One region of the Rhizobium aureum genome, then DNA from elsewhere that is predicted to be linked to it. Evidence: riboswitches for the same ligand, from Rfam matches in the RefSeq annotation. Region 1 holds a riboswitch; each other region holds the start of a gene.

Region 1 (4,918 bases):
TGGCAACAGCCCTGTCGCTGCTGACGCGGGCCATGAAGTGGCGGCCGGCCGAGGCAGTCATGACGCCGCTGCCGGTCTCGCTGCCCATCAGCGTGATGGTCATCAAGGCGCGATCATCCTCACGCGCCAGAAGCGATGCAGCAAAGAGATGGATGTCCGTGCCCGACGTTGCGAGGATAACGTCGACATGCGGCTGTCCGGCGACCTGATTGAGACCGAGCAGCCGCAGGAGGTCCTGACGTACTCGTCCAATTTCACGCTCATAGATGGTTGCGGCCGATCCGTTTTCCATTTCGCGGACCAGATCGGCGTAGTAGCTTTCGACTTCGGCAAAGGCAGCGGCGGAGATGGTCGATGCGGTGGAAGAGCCGAAAGCAAGGTCGCTCGGACGAGGTGCCGGGCCGTAACCATACATATTGAGGCCGGTGACGATATCGCAATCCAGTCGCTCGTCACCGCCAGAAACCAGGCACTTTAAAAGCGCCTCTCTTTTCTCGCTCGATTGCTGCGACGACGCGCCTGCGATGACATTGTTGTCCAGGGCATTATCATCAGCAACTTGCTGCATGGAGAAGCATTCCTTTTGCGTCATCGGTAAAACGCATTGCAGGAGCGCCTTGCGTTTTCTGCCGGGCGATAAAGCCTCGGCAGCAGGACATTAGACCCGACAAGATGGAGCGAGGCTGACGTGGCCGCGTGACGAAGATCGCTGGCAAAGCCAATAAAAAACCCGCGATCCGGAGACCGCGGGTTCGAAGAAATAACGCGCAAAACTGCCTGTCAGCTTGCGGCTTCGATCTTATCCTGCGTCTTGGTCTCGAAGTCACTGGCATCGTGGCGCTCACGCAGCTGCTCGGACGGATCGCCAGACATGCGATTGACCATGCGGCCGCGCTTGACGGTAGGACGCGAGTAGACCTGTTCGGCCCAGCGCTGAACATTCTTGTAATCCTGCACCTGCAGGAACTCGGCCGCGCCATACTGCCAGCCTTTGACCAAACCGCCGTACCACGGCCAGATGGCGATATCGGCGATCGTATAGTCGCTGCCGGCGATATATTCGCTTTCGGCAAGACGACGGTCGAGCACGTCGAGCTGGCGCTTCACTTCCATGGCGAAGCGATCGATCGCATATTCGATCTTTGTCGGGGCATAGGCGTAAAAGTGACCGAAGCCGCCGCCGAGATAGGGCGCGCTACCCATCTGCCAGAATAGCCAGGAGAGGCATTCGGCGCGAGCCGGCTGCTCGCTCGGCAGGAAGGCGCCGAATTTCTCGGCGAGATACACCAGGATCGAGCCGGATTCGAAAACGCGGACAGGCTTCGGGCCACTGCGGTCGAGCAAGGCCGGAATCTTGGAATTCGGGTTGACGTCGACGAAACCGCTGCCGAACTGGTCGCCCTCGCCGATCTTGATCAGCCAGGCATCATATTCCGCGCCGCTATGACCGAGTGCCAGCAGCTCTTCGAGCAGGATGGTGACCTTCACGCCATTCGGCGTACCAAGCGAATAGAGCTGGAGAGGATGACGTCCAACAGGCAGTTCCTTTTCGTGGGTCGGTCCCGCGATCGGGCGATTGATATTAGCGAACTGGCCGCCATTGGCCTTGTTCCAGGTCCAGATCTTCGGCGGCGTGTATTCGGCAGAACCGGTCATGGGCATCCTCCTGTTTCGGGGAATCACGTTGGGGGTTGGTCTTCGATGTAGCGCGCTACAGGTGTCGCACATAGTGGCGACTGTTCATTTTTGCGAGAGGTGGTCTTCGGTTTTCAAAACAAGCAGCGATCGGAGGTGGCGCAACGGCAATGACCGCGTCCGACGCGCGATGGGGCCGGTGACGATGAAGCGGAAATCGGTTGAATGCGGCCTGAAACGAAAAAGCCTGCCGCGGGAGGAGGAGCGGCAGGCTTTCTACAAGAACCGAACAGCGGACGGGAGGAGGAATGCCGCTGTTCCCGCAGTCGTCCCTGGGAGGAGGAGAAGGACGTCTGCAAAAACGAAGGGATGCGGGAGGAGATGCATCGCTTCGATGAAAAGCATAATAGCCGATTCTTGCTCATAGGATAGGCATTTCTTTGCAGGGCAGTTATGCGCTATGCGAAAAGCGGCTGGCTTTGCAGATCTGCATGCGGCCCGGGAAAAGAGCCTGGACCGTCCCCTCCCCCGGCAAAACAAAAGCGCCTGCTCGGGAAGAACAGGCGCTGGCATAATGCAGCTTTATAAGGAGCCGTCGAGGCCGTTAGCGAGCGATCGCTGCGCGGGCCACATTGCGGATATCACCGCGATCGATACCCAGATCATGCAGTTCGCGCGTGGACATACGGCCCAGTTCGGCGACCGTCTGACGATACTTGCGCCAGTTATTGAAAGAGCGTGCTACGTTCATGATGATCCCCTTTCCTTGGGCTTTCGAAGCTGAGCGGCCGTGCTTGGCGCTCCCGTCGCTTCGATGAGAAATATATAGTCGAACCCCTCAATCTTTTGCAGAGCTAAGAGATCACTGCACCCATGCGCTAGCTGCATGTCTCGCCCGGAAATAAGGCGCTTCCAATTCGCGACCATCGCGGAGGCCTTTGTGATTTGCTGATGACATCGGCGTCTTTGTCTGCGAAAAGAAGGAGGATGAGAGACAGGGGCGTCCGCTTTCCGGCGGGCTGAGAAGAACCCTTCGAACCTGAACCAGATCATGCTGGCGGAGGGAGTCGCTCGGGACCTTGCAACGCTCAGCACGTCGTCCCTTCGCGTCTCGCCCGCCTGAAAGGGGCGATATGCAAGACCAAATCACAGCCGGCAACCTGCTCGCTGCCGTGCGGGCAAACCCACCGCTGGTGCAATGCATTACCAATTTTGTCGCCATGAATATTACGGCCAATGTGATGCTCGCCGCCGGTGCGTCGCCGGCGATGGTGCATGCCGAAGAGGAAGCGGGCGAGTTTGCCGCGATCTCCGGCGCGCTGACGATCAATATCGGCACGCTCTCGTCGGGCTGGCTTGCGGGCATGCTGAAGGCAGCGCAATCGGCCAACAATGCCGGCAAGCCCTGGGTTCTCGATCCCGTCGCCCATTATGCGACAGAGTTTCGTCGCAAGGCGGTAGCCCAACTGCTGGAGCTGCAGCCGAGGATCATTCGCGGCAATGCATCCGAGATCATCGCCCTTGCCGGCGGCACCAGCCGCGGTCAGGGCGTCGATAGCCGCGACGCCGTCGAGCAGGCGGAAGAGTCCGCCCGGCAGCTCGCGGTAAAGCACGATTGCGTGGTCGCCGTTACCGGCGTCACGGATTTCGTGACGGATGGGCGGAAGGCGAAGCGGATCGCCGGCGGTTCGCCATTCATGCCGCAGGTGACGGCCCTCGGCTGCTCGCTGACTTGCCTCGTCGGCGCCTTTGCCGCAGCAACGCCGGATGAGCCATTCGATGCGACCGCGGCAGCACTCACCGTCTTCGCCGTCGCCGGTGCGCAGGCAGGAGCGGCAGCCGATGGTCCCGGCTCTTTCTCCTGGCGCTTCCTCGACGCCCTCGCAGCGCTTACGCCGGAACTGCTGGATCGCGACGCAAGGATATCGGCAGCATGAAAGACTTCGATCTCTCACTCTACCTCGTCCTCGATCCCGTGCTGTGTGGTGACCTCGGCATGATCGAAACGACCCGTGCGGCCGTTGCCGGCGGTGCCACGATCGTACAGCTGCGCGACAAGCATGCTCCGACCGCAGCCGTGATCGAGACAGGCCGCGCTCTCAAAAAGATCCTGCAGGGAACCAATGCCCGGCTGATCGTCAACGACAATGTGGAAGCCGCCATCGCCATCGGCGCCGACGGTCTCCACATCGGACAGGAGGATATGAACGCCGCCAAAGCACGCCGCCGGATCGGGCCGGACATGATCCTCGGCCTCTCGGTGGAAACCGAGGTCCTCGCGACCCTCATAGACCCTGGTATCGTCGACTATGCCGGCATCGGTCCGGTCTTTGCCACACCGACCAAGCCCGATCACAAGCAACCGATCGGCTTCGACGGTCTTGCCCGCATCGTCGGGCTCTGCCCCGTTCCATCGGTTGCGATCGGCGGCCTCAAAGTGGAGCATACGCGAGAGGTTTTCTCGGTAGGCGCGGACGGCCTTGCGGTCGTCTCCGCCATCTGTGGCCAAGCGGACCCGCGAAAGGCGACGGCCCTCATCGCGAACGCCATCAAGGAGGCTCGCCAATGATCCGCAATGTCCTGTCCATCGCCGGCTCCGATCCCTCCGGCGGCGCCGGTATCCAGGCCGACCTGAAGGCCTTCTCCGCCCGCGGCGTTTATGGAATGGCGGCCCTAACCGCACTGACGGCGCAGAACACGCAAGGCGTCGTCGGTGTCCATCCGGTGCCACCCTCTTTCGTGGCGGATCAGATCAATGCGATCTTCGCCGATATCCGGGTCGATGCGATCAAGATCGGGATGATTGCCAACGCCGCGATTGCGGATGCGGTCGCGGACATTCTGGCGCGACATGGCGATGTGCCCGTCGTGCTCGATCCCGTGATGATCGCGAAAGGTGGCGCCGCCCTGCTTGCCGCCGATGCCGTCGACGTGCTGACCATGCGGCTGTTACCGCTTGCGACAGTCATAACGCCGAACCTGCCCGAGGCGGCAGCGCTGTTGCATGACGTGGAGGCCTCAAACCGCGAAGACATGGCACGTCAGGCGCTTGCTCTGGCAGCGTTTGGGCCTTCGGCCGTCCTCATCAAGGGCGGTCATCTTGCGGGTGACGAAAGTCCGGATGTGCTGGCGGGCGCCGGCGGCCTGACCTGGTTCGAAGCCGAGCGGCTGCCGACGAAGAATACGCATGGGACGGGTTGCACGCTTTCCAGCGCCATCGCCGCCGAGATCGCCAAGGGACTGCCGCTGCCGAAAGCCGTCGCCGCCGCCAAAGCCTATCTCG
Region 2 (4,918 bases), on a different contig from region 1:
CAGGAGCATAGTGATTGCCCTTGTCGTCGGACCACCAGCTTGAGCCGTAGGAGGCGTCGGAGCCGCTGGAGTTCGAGTCTTCAACCGAGATCACAGCCGTGAAGCCGTTGCCGGCATCGTAGCTGTAGGTCAACTGGTTGAGTTCGTACGGGCCGTCATAGATCACGTCGTCGTTGATGACGTCGCCGGCATAACCGATGTAGTAGTTATACTGGGAGTCGGCCTTACCGACGAGGAAGCCGCCGAGGCTGATATTGGCGAACAGCAGCTTGGTGGAGGTGGAGTTGCCGTCGTTCCAGTCCCAACGGACGACCGTGTTGGTCTTCAGCGGGCCGTATTCGGTGTCGGTCGCGGTGTCGATGCTCAGCTCTGCACGGGTGTGCCACAGCGTACCGTTCTTGCTGTTCGGGTTGTAGGCATCGTACCACTCGCCTTCGGTACGGACACGGCCGCCGATCTTGAGGCAGGTTTCAGTGCCCGGAATGAAGAAGTAACCAGCACCGTAAGCGTCGCAGATGCGGACGTATTCCAGCGGCTCCGGCTCTGCAGCAACGATAGCGTCAGCTGCTTGGGCACCGGAAACTGCTGCGAGCGCAGCAGCGGAGCCGAGAAGAAGGCTCTTGATATTCATATTAAACTCCTGGTTGTAATATGCATTTCTAATTTGCCACGAGTGCTGAGCTGGAAACCACCTTGAAGATCGACCCGGTCGAAAACGCGACCGCGCAGCCCGGCAAGTACGCACGTAATGTTGGCTTGAGTCCCCTCGAACCTCCATGATTGTCCCCGCGGCAAAGGTCTTGAAATGCCCCTACCGATCCGGCCGATCGCTCGACCGTAAGACAATTTCTGTCCTGCTTCTGACTTACAAACAGCCCGTATGTTTGTCAATTATGTGAAACCGTGGCGAGCGCCGGTCCAGCGTTAGTCTTGCCGGCTGTTGCTTAAATGCAACTGGGGACGGCAGGGCGAGGTTCGTTTCACCCGAGGAACGCGGGAAGACCGCCAAAGGCGCGAATGCACGACAAGGCTGAGAAACAAAACTCAACAAATCGCCACACACAGAAACGTCGAATCTTCCCAGATTCCAGCTATTCGGGCCATAGGAAGGGAAGAATCGCGCATGAATGAGAATCGGCTGATCTTCATAGCGCCCCCCCGTTCGGCGGCCTCGTCACCAGGGATTATATGCAATCCATCTTTTCCCTGATGCAGACCGGCGCGTAGGCCGGCGTGCAACTGACGCTCGCCCTTCTCGGCAATGACGCGCTGATTACCCGCAACGCAGTACGCTGGTGTCGTCCCCTACCGCTTTATCGGCAACACGGCGCCTCATTATTGAGGGAGCGCCATGCCGCGCCTCACGTGTAAACACGCTTAAATTGTGGATTCTCCAATGCGCCAAGCGCTGGCTCGCGGAAAAATGCAGTCATCATTGCAGGGTTGACAGAAGCCAAAGCAAGAGCATAGCCTTCCAGCATTCACCAGGGGGGTCCCGGCAAGGGGCTGAGATACTGCTGAACAATACGGCTTTGCCGATTGTGGGCGCAGTGACCCGTTGAACCTGATCCAGTTCATACTGGCGTAGGGACGGTGCGAGCGCTCGAAGACTTCGGATTCCCGCGTGGATTCCATGTCGGCGTCTTATCATCATTCCGGCTGATTGACTGGGTCTCCAACCGCAACTTGGAGCCTCAAACCATGACCATTGCCGCAAAGAACCTCATCCCGACGGTCACGACCGGTCCGCTGCCGGCCTCTCGAAAGATCTACGTCCCCGGGGATATCCATACCGACATCCGCGTACCGATGCGTGAGATCAGCGTCCATCCGACATCGGGTGAGCCGCCTGTTATCGTCTACGATTCCTCCGGCCCCTATACCATCGAGGGTGCCGATATCAGCATCGAACAGGGCCTGTCGCAGCTCCGCCGCAGCTGGGTGCTCGCACGCGGCGATGTCGAGGCCTATGAAGGCCGGCATGTGCGTCCCGAAGACAATGGCTTCGTCACCGGCGAACGGCTGACACCGGAATTTCCGGCCAAGCGCCAGCCGCTGCGCGCCAAGGATGGCAAGGCCGTCACCCAGCTTGCCTATGCGCGCGCCGGCATCATCACGCCCGAGATGGAATTCATCGCCATCCGCGAGAATCTCGGCCGCAAGGCGAAAGCCGAGACCCTGATTCGTGACGGCGAGAGCTTCGGCGCCCATATTCCGGATCATGTGACACCCGAATTCGTCCGCCAGGAAGTCGCGGCCGGCCGGGCCATCATCCCGGCCAACATCAATCACCCGGAAAGCGAACCGATGATCATCGGCCGGAACTTCCTGGTGAAGATCAACGCCAATATCGGCAATTCCGCCGTCACCTCCTCCATGGCGGAAGAAGTCGAGAAGATGGTCTGGGCCGCCCGCTGGGGTACCGATACCGTCATGGACCTTTCGACAGGCCGCAACATCCACAATATCCGCGAGTGGATCATCCGCAATTCGCCGCTGCCGATCGGCACCGTCCCGCTCTATCAGGCGCTGGAAAAGGTCGGCGGCATTGCCGAAGAGCTCACCTGGGAGATCTATCGCGACACGCTGATCGAGCAGGCCGAACAGGGCGTCGACTATTTCACCATCCATGCCGGCGTGCGGCTGCATTACATCCCGCTGACAGTCAATCGCGTTACCGGCATCGTTTCACGCGGCGGCTCGATCATGGCCAAGTGGTGTCTCCATCATCACCGCGAGAGCTTCCTTTACGAGCATTTCGAGGAAATCTGCGATATCTGCCGGGCCTATGACGTCTCCTTCTCGCTCGGCGACGGCCTGCGCCCCGGCTCGATCGCCGATGCCAATGATGCCGCGCAGTTTGCCGAGCTCGAAACGCTCGGCGAACTGACGAAGATCGCCTGGGCAAAAGACTGCCAGGTGATGATCGAAGGCCCCGGCCATGTTCCGATGCACAAGATCAAGGAGAACATGGACAAGCAGCTCGCCGTCTGCGGCGAGGCGCCCTTCTACACGCTCGGACCGCTGACGACGGATATCGCGCCGGGCTACGATCACATCACCTCGGGCATCGGCGCTGCCATGATCGGATGGTTCGGGACGGCGATGCTCTGCTATGTCACGCCGAAGGAGCATCTCGGCCTGCCCGACCGCAACGACGTCAAGACAGGCGTCATCACCTATAAGATCGCCGCCCATGCGGCCGACCTCGCCAAGGGACACCCAGCAGCGCAAGTCCGCGACGACGCATTGTCGCGCGCCCGCTTCGAATTCCGCTGGGAGGACCAGTTCAACCTCTCGCTCGATCCGGATACCGCCCGCAGCTTCCATGACGAGACCCTGCCGAAGGAAGCTCACAAGGTTGCGCATTTCTGCTCGATGTGCGGGCCGAAATTCTGCTCCATGCGGATTTCACACGACATCCGCGCCGAGGCGCAGAAGGAAGGACTGGAAGCGATGGCGGCGAAATATCGCGAGGGCGGCGATCTCTATATGCCGGTGGAAACCTCCACCCAGCCGGCCGAGTGACATGCGCATCCTCGTCAAGGGGGCCGGCGTTGCCGGCCTCACCGTCGCCCACGAACTGCATGCCCGCGGTGCCGAGGTGACGGTTGCCGACCCCCATGCGAATTTCCGCCGAGCAGCCTCATGGCTTGCCGGCGGAATGCTGGCGCCATGGTGCGAACGGGAAAGTGCCGATGAGCCCGTGCTGGAGCGCGGACGCGATTCCGCCGATCGTTGGGACGCGATTCTGCCCGGCAAGGTCGTCCGCAACGGGACGCTCGTCGTCGCGCCGAACCGAGATCAAAACGAGCTGAAGCGATTCGCCAGCCGCACGACAGGCTATCGCTGGATCGATGAGCGCGAAATTGCCGCCCTCGAACCCTTCCTTGCCGGTCGCTTCAGGCATGGCCTGTTCTTCCCCCAGGAAGCACATCTCGATCCTCGCGACGTCTTGCAGTCGTTGAAGGGCACTCTTTCGGCGAAGGGTGTGACCTTTGTCGATCGCATCGCGAATGATGCCGGATTTTCCGGCGTCATGGACTGCACGGGCGCTGCAAATGTCGGCGAGAGCAGGGAATTGCGGGGTGTGCGCGGCGAAATGCTCTATCTACAGACGCAGGAGGTCGCCCTTGCGCGGCCCGTCCGGCTGCTGCATCCGCGATTTCCCGTTTATATCGTGCCGCGCGGCGAAGGTCTGTTCATGATCGGCGCGACGATGATCGAGACGGATTTCGAGGGACCGATCACCGCCCGCTCGCTGATGGAACTTTTGAACGCCGCCTATGCGCTGCATCCCGCCTTTGCCGACGCCGCCATCGTCGAAACGGGGGCCGGCATTCGTCCCGCCTTTCCAGACAATCTTCCGCGCGTGACGCGGGAGGGCAAGACCATTCTTATCAACGGCCTTTATCGCCACGGCTTCCTTCTCGCGCCGGCGATGGCGGCAGAGGCCGCGGATCTCCTCTTTTCCGGACACAACAACGACAGGAGCCGCCAATGCGCCTGATCATCAATGGCGAAACACAGATCGTCGAGGCAGCCACGCTTTCGCAGCTTCTCGCCGCGCTCGAATACGAAGGCGAGTGGCTGGCAACCGCCGTCAATGGCGAACTCATCCATCGCGAAGAACGCGACGACCACGCCTTGGCCGACAATGACAGGATCGAGATCCTGACGCCAATGCAGGGAGGCTGACCATGATCGAACTCTACGGAACCCGTATCACATCGCATCTTCTTCTCGGCACGGCGCGCTATCCCTCTCCGGCCGTGCTGGCGGAGGCCGTCAAGCGCTCGGCAACCGAAATCGTCACCGTATCGCTGCGCCGGGAAACGGCAGGCGGCCGCAATGGCGGTGCGTTCTTCGAGATGATTCGTGGACTTGGCGTTCGCATTCTGCCCAATACCGCCGGCTG
Region 3 (4,918 bases), on a different contig from region 1:
GATCGTTACCGGGCTGATCATCGTCGCGCACCGATAGAGGTTGCCTGCATCCCCATCGATCCGCATCTGCCCGGACGGTCTCCAACCCTTGCTCTAGCCGATTTTGGCACCGGTTGCATAGCGAGACTCCGTTTAAATGTGGCGGCGTTGTATTTTAGCAAGCATTTCCGAGGACTTTCAGCCGTTCGGCACGACGAAATTAAGGCAAAGCCGACAGCAAGATGCTGCAGCGCAATCAATGCTGCAGAAATGTGGTCAATGCCGGAATGTCGCCCGCCGTCAGGAAGGTCTCGATGGAGGCGGCAAGCCTGATCGCGCCGCCCTCGATGAAGACGGCATGGTCGGCAAGACGCCGCACCTCGGCCGGATCATGCGAAACGATCAGCACCGTATTGCCGCTCTCGCGATGCAGGGTTTTCAAAAGTTCGACCATGCCGGAGCGTAGGCCTGGATCAAGGGCGGCGAAGGGTTCGTCCAGCAGTAGGATCGGCTTGTCACGCACCAGCGCCCTTGCGAAGGCGGCACGCTGTCGTTCGCCGCCGGAAAGTGTCCCCGGCTTGCGCTTCTCGAAGCCAGGAAGCCCAACGCGCGCCAGCGCCTCCGAGACCCTTTGCCGATCCTGTACCGAAAGCTTCAATGAAGGGCTGATGCCAAGGCCGACATTGGTGAAGAGATCGAGATGGGCAAAGAGGTTGTTGTCCTGAAAGACCAGCGACACCGGCCGGTCGGCGGGATGCAGGCCGGTCACGTCCTGCCCGGCAAGCAGGATGCGGCCGCGATCGGGCTGCTCGAAGCCGGCCAATAGATTGAGAAAGGTGGATTTGCCGGATCCCGACGGCCCGGCGATGGCGATGATCTTGCCCTGCGGCAACGTGCAATCGAAGCGGAAATCATGCGTGCCGAGGCGCAGCTCGACGCCGGCCATGGCAATGCCTTGTTTCTTCATGTCGTGGCCGTCAGTCATTTCTGTTGCTTTCGTGATCGCTCATGCTCTGGCCGGCCGTGCCGGCGATGGTCAAAAGAAGGCAGACCAGGCCGAGGATCAAGGCATATCCATCGGCATCGTTCGTGCGATAGCTGCCGAGCTTGCTATAGACCAGCCAGGGCAGGGTCATCAGGCTATCCGAGCCGAAGAGCGCCACCGCGCCGAGATCGCCGAGCGACAGCGCCATGGCGAACGAGAGGGCGGTGAAGAACGGCTTGCGCAGGCCCGGCCAATCGATGAGGCGGAGGCGGGCAATGCCGTGAAGGCCGAGGCTCGCCGCCAGCCGTTCGGTGCGGCTGACATGGACCGCATAGGCCGGTTCGATGACGCGGATGACGAAGGGCAGCGCCATCAGCGCATTGATGACAATGATGAGGATGGCGGCAACGCGGCTGGGATCACCCAATGGTCTCAGCGCCAGGAACCAGCCAGTTGCCAGCACGATCGGCGGGACGAGTAGGATAAGGGATGAGCTCGCGCTCAAGGCGACCGCCAGGCTGCGCAGGCTGGCGGTCTTGCGGCGATCCGCCGAGATCACCGATCGGGCGCGGATGATTGCAAAGGATATCAAGACCGCCAGAAGGCCGGCGGCGAGCGCAATCGCCACGCTGGTGACGGCTGCTTGCAGAAAGATCGGCTGGGCGGCGAGCTTCGGAAGGTTTGCCTTCAGGCCAGTTACCACAACCGAAGCGAGCGGCAGGCCGAGAAAGAGAGTAGCGGCCGACAGCAGGAAAGCGTCAATCCATCGTGCAGCCGTCTTTTGGCCATCGATACGATGAAGCGCGCGACCGCTGGTCAGCCCATGATCGTCGGGGGCGCGAAACAGCGTCATGGCGCCGAGAACGAGGAGTGTGACGGCGATCTGCAGCAACGACAGCATCACGGCGCGGCCGGGATCGAAATCGAAGCGGAGCGCCTGATAGATCGCCACTTCCAGCGTCGTTGCGGCCGGGCCGCCGCCAAGGATCAGGACCAGCGTGAAGCTGGTGGCGCAGAGCATGAAGATCAGGCCGGCGATGCCGGGTATGAGACCGAGCAGGATGGGCCATTCGATGAAGCGAAAGACCGAGGCGGGCCGCATGCCGAGCCCGCCTGCCACAAGCCAGTATTCCGCCGGCACCCGCTCCAGCCCGGCCAGCATCAGCCGGCAGGCGAGGGGCATATTGAAGAAGACATGCGCCAGCAGGATGCCGGCCAGGCCATAGATGCTGACGGGCTGCGACAGGCCAAGCGCCGTAAGCGTCTGATTGATAAGCCCCTGCCGGCCCCAGATGCCGAGCAGGCCGAGCGCGCCTATCAGCACCGGCAGGCCCATCGGCACGGCCATCATCCGGATCAGCCATAGCCGACCCGGAAAGCGGGGCTGACGCGCCAGTGCGCGCGCGATGGGTATGGCGAGCACGACCGATAACAGGGTCGAGAGCACCGCCTGCAGCAGCGTGAAGCGCAGGACGCGCAGCAAGTAGGGATCTGTCAGGGGATTGGTGTCGCCGGATTCGATACCGGCGGCTAAGAGGGCGAAGACGGCGATCCCGACGAAGAGCACGACGCCGGCGAGGCCGAATGCCCCGCTGGAAATGGCGCGTCTTCGCTCTGGTGCCGTAAGTATCGTCAAGGCATCAGTTGCCGCTGGTGGCGGCCAGCCATTCGTCGATCCAGGCCTTGCGGTTCTTGTCGACGACCTCGGGGCTCATCAGGAAGGTCTTCGACGGCACGACGAGCTTGCTGAAGGCATCCGGCAGCGGCTCCGAAGTGGCGGAGGCCGGCATCATCCAATTGCTTGTCGGGATGATGTCCTGGAAACCGGCGGAGATCATGAACTTCAGGAAATCGCGGGCAAGCTCCTTGTTCGGCGAGGACTTGATGAGGCCGGCGACCTCGATCTGGATATAGTGTCCTTCCGAGAAGGCGGCCGCCTGATAGCGGTCGGTCTTGTCTTCGATCATGTGGTAGGCCGGCGACGTCGTGTAGGAGAGCACCATCGGCGCTTCGCCCTTGGTGAATAGGTCGTAGGCTTCCGACCAGCCGGGGGTGACGGTCAGGATGCGTCCCTTGAGCTTCGTCCAGGCATCGGCTGCCTTGTCGCCGTAGATCGACTTGACCCAGAGCAGCAGGCCAAGACCCGGCGTCGAGGTGCGCGGGTCTTCGATGACGATCTTTTGCGAGGGGTCGCCCTCGACAAGATCCTTCATGCTCTTCGGCGGGTTCTTGACCGTCTGGCTGTCGTAGATCACGGCGAAATGGCCGTAGTCATAGGGCACAAAGACGTCGTCCTTGAAACCCCCCGGAACCTTGAGGGCCGAGGTGTCGACACCGCTTGCATCGAAGAGGCCGGTATCCTTCGCTTCATCTATGAGATTGGTGTCCAGGCCGAGAACGACATCGGCCTTGGTGCCCGTACCTTCCAGCTTCAGGCGGGAGAGAAGTGCCACGCCATCGGTGACGGCGACGTAGTTGACCGTGCAGCCGCAGGTCTTCTCGAAGGCGGCCTTGACCTTGGCGCCCGGACCCCAATCGGCGGTGAAGCTCTCATAGGTGTAGATGGTCAAGGTCTTGTCGGCTGCCTCGGCCGTCTGGGCAGCAAAAAACGTAGCGCCGGCGGAAAGGGCCAGGCCGGCGAAGAATGACAATAGGGATCGGTTTTGCACGACAGCGCCTCCACTTTGGTTTCGTCTTGAAGGGGAAAAGGGCGCTATGATTTCGTCACGCGTCTAATCCCTCCGCCGGTGTTAGCCGGATCAGGTTCCGCGGGTTGGCCAGTGAAAGCCTCTCAGCCAGATATCCTAGAGGATATGAGGCACCCCGTTAGAGCGTCGGCAGATTTAGCCTTGTGACGAAGGGATGACAAGGGAAATGATTCCCCTGTCGATTGCAGGTGGGTGATCTTACTCGGCGGCGTGAGCGGCGGCCGTTGGGCTTTCGAATTTCTTCGTTGCACCGGGCAGCTGCACGTTCTTCAGCGTCAGCGCGGTCAGCAGTCCGATGAGGCAGATGCCGGCAGCCGTCATGAACAGCGGGCTGAAAGCGCTCGCATAGGCGTTAGCGACGGCCTCGCGGGTCGCCTCGGGCAATGCGGCCATCATCTTCGGCGTCAACTGTTCGATATCGGATACGCCCGATATGGAGACGCCGACATTGCCGAGCTTGGCGGCGATGATGGCGCCGTAGACGGAGATGGCGATCGAGGCGCCGCCCATGCGCGAGAGCGTGACCGCACCGGTCGCCGCGCCGACGTCCCGGGCACCGGCCGCATTCTGCACGCCGATGACGGGAACCTGCTGCGCGAGGCCGATACCGATGCCGTGCAGCAGCATCAGGCCACCGATGAAGACGACGGGCGTGCCGGCAGGCAGGACGGCGAGCAAGCCAAATGCGATGGCGCTGCAGGCAGCGCTCGCGATGGCAAAGGGTTTGTAACGCCCTTTGGCCGCAATCAGCCGGCCGGCCGAGAGCGAGCCGCAGACGATGCCGCCGGTCAGGAGAATGAACAGCAGGCCGGCCATCGAGGGCGAAAGGCCAGTCGTCGTCTGCAGGAAGAGCGCGAAATAATTCACCATGCCGATGGCCACGGCGCCGCTGGTGATCGAGATGATCAGCAGGAGGCCGAATGTTGGATTGCGGAACAGCGTCATCGGCACGATCGGCTCGGGCGCGCGGCGTTCGATGAAGACCCAGGCGATGGCGCAAATCGCGCCGAAGGCGATGATGCCGAGGCACTGCGGCGACAGCAGCGATCCGAAGAGTTCGGTGCCGTCGGCGGCAAGCACGATGCTCGTCGTCGTCAGTGCAAGAACGGTCGCGCCGGCATAGTCGATCTTCGGCCGGCGGGCCGGCTTGCGATAGGGCAGCATGAAGGCGAGACCGGCCAGCACGACAAAGCCGATCGGCACATTGACGAGAAAGATCGAGCGCCAGCCGAAGAGATCGCTCATC

The links. A riboswitch is a leader RNA that binds a small molecule or an ion and turns the genes downstream of it on or off. The one in region 1 is predicted to bind thiamine pyrophosphate.
Region 2: another riboswitch for thiamine pyrophosphate. It lies ahead of thiC (phosphomethylpyrimidine synthase ThiC); the one in region 1 lies ahead of thiM (hydroxyethylthiazole kinase).
Region 3: another riboswitch for thiamine pyrophosphate. It lies ahead of thiB (thiamine ABC transporter substrate binding subunit); the one in region 1 lies ahead of thiM (hydroxyethylthiazole kinase).

Annotation. Positions count from the first base shown of each region.
Region 1 is NZ_JAQJCI010000008.1:48,646-53,563, reverse strand. Features, by position in the region: gene PH552_RS19420 (hypothetical protein) at 1-568, opposite strand, end outside; gene yghU (glutathione-dependent disulfide-bond oxidoreductase) at 781-1,656, opposite strand; gene PH552_RS19410 (DUF1127 domain-containing protein) at 2,240-2,386, opposite strand; TPP riboswitch at 2,622-2,718, shown strand; gene thiM (hydroxyethylthiazole kinase) at 2,769-3,572, shown strand; gene thiE (thiamine phosphate synthase) at 3,569-4,204, shown strand; gene thiD (bifunctional hydroxymethylpyrimidine kinase/phosphomethylpyrimidine kinase) at 4,201-4,918, shown strand, end outside.
Region 2 is NZ_JAQJCI010000006.1:329,830-334,747, reverse strand. Features, by position in the region: gene PH552_RS17695 (porin) at 1-631, opposite strand, end outside; TPP riboswitch at 1,477-1,609, shown strand; gene thiC (phosphomethylpyrimidine synthase ThiC) at 1,702-3,528, shown strand; gene thiO (glycine oxidase ThiO) at 3,530-4,510, shown strand; gene thiS (sulfur carrier protein ThiS) at 4,501-4,698, shown strand; gene PH552_RS17675 (thiazole synthase) at 4,701-4,918, shown strand, end outside.
Region 3 is NZ_JAQJCI010000003.1:107,328-112,245, forward strand. Features, by position in the region: gene PH552_RS09320 (thiamine ABC transporter ATP-binding protein) at 236-964, opposite strand; gene thiP (thiamine/thiamine pyrophosphate ABC transporter permease ThiP) at 957-2,594, opposite strand; gene thiB (thiamine ABC transporter substrate binding subunit) at 2,605-3,597, opposite strand; TPP riboswitch at 3,684-3,800, opposite strand; gene PH552_RS09335 (MDR family MFS transporter) at 3,871-4,918, opposite strand, start outside.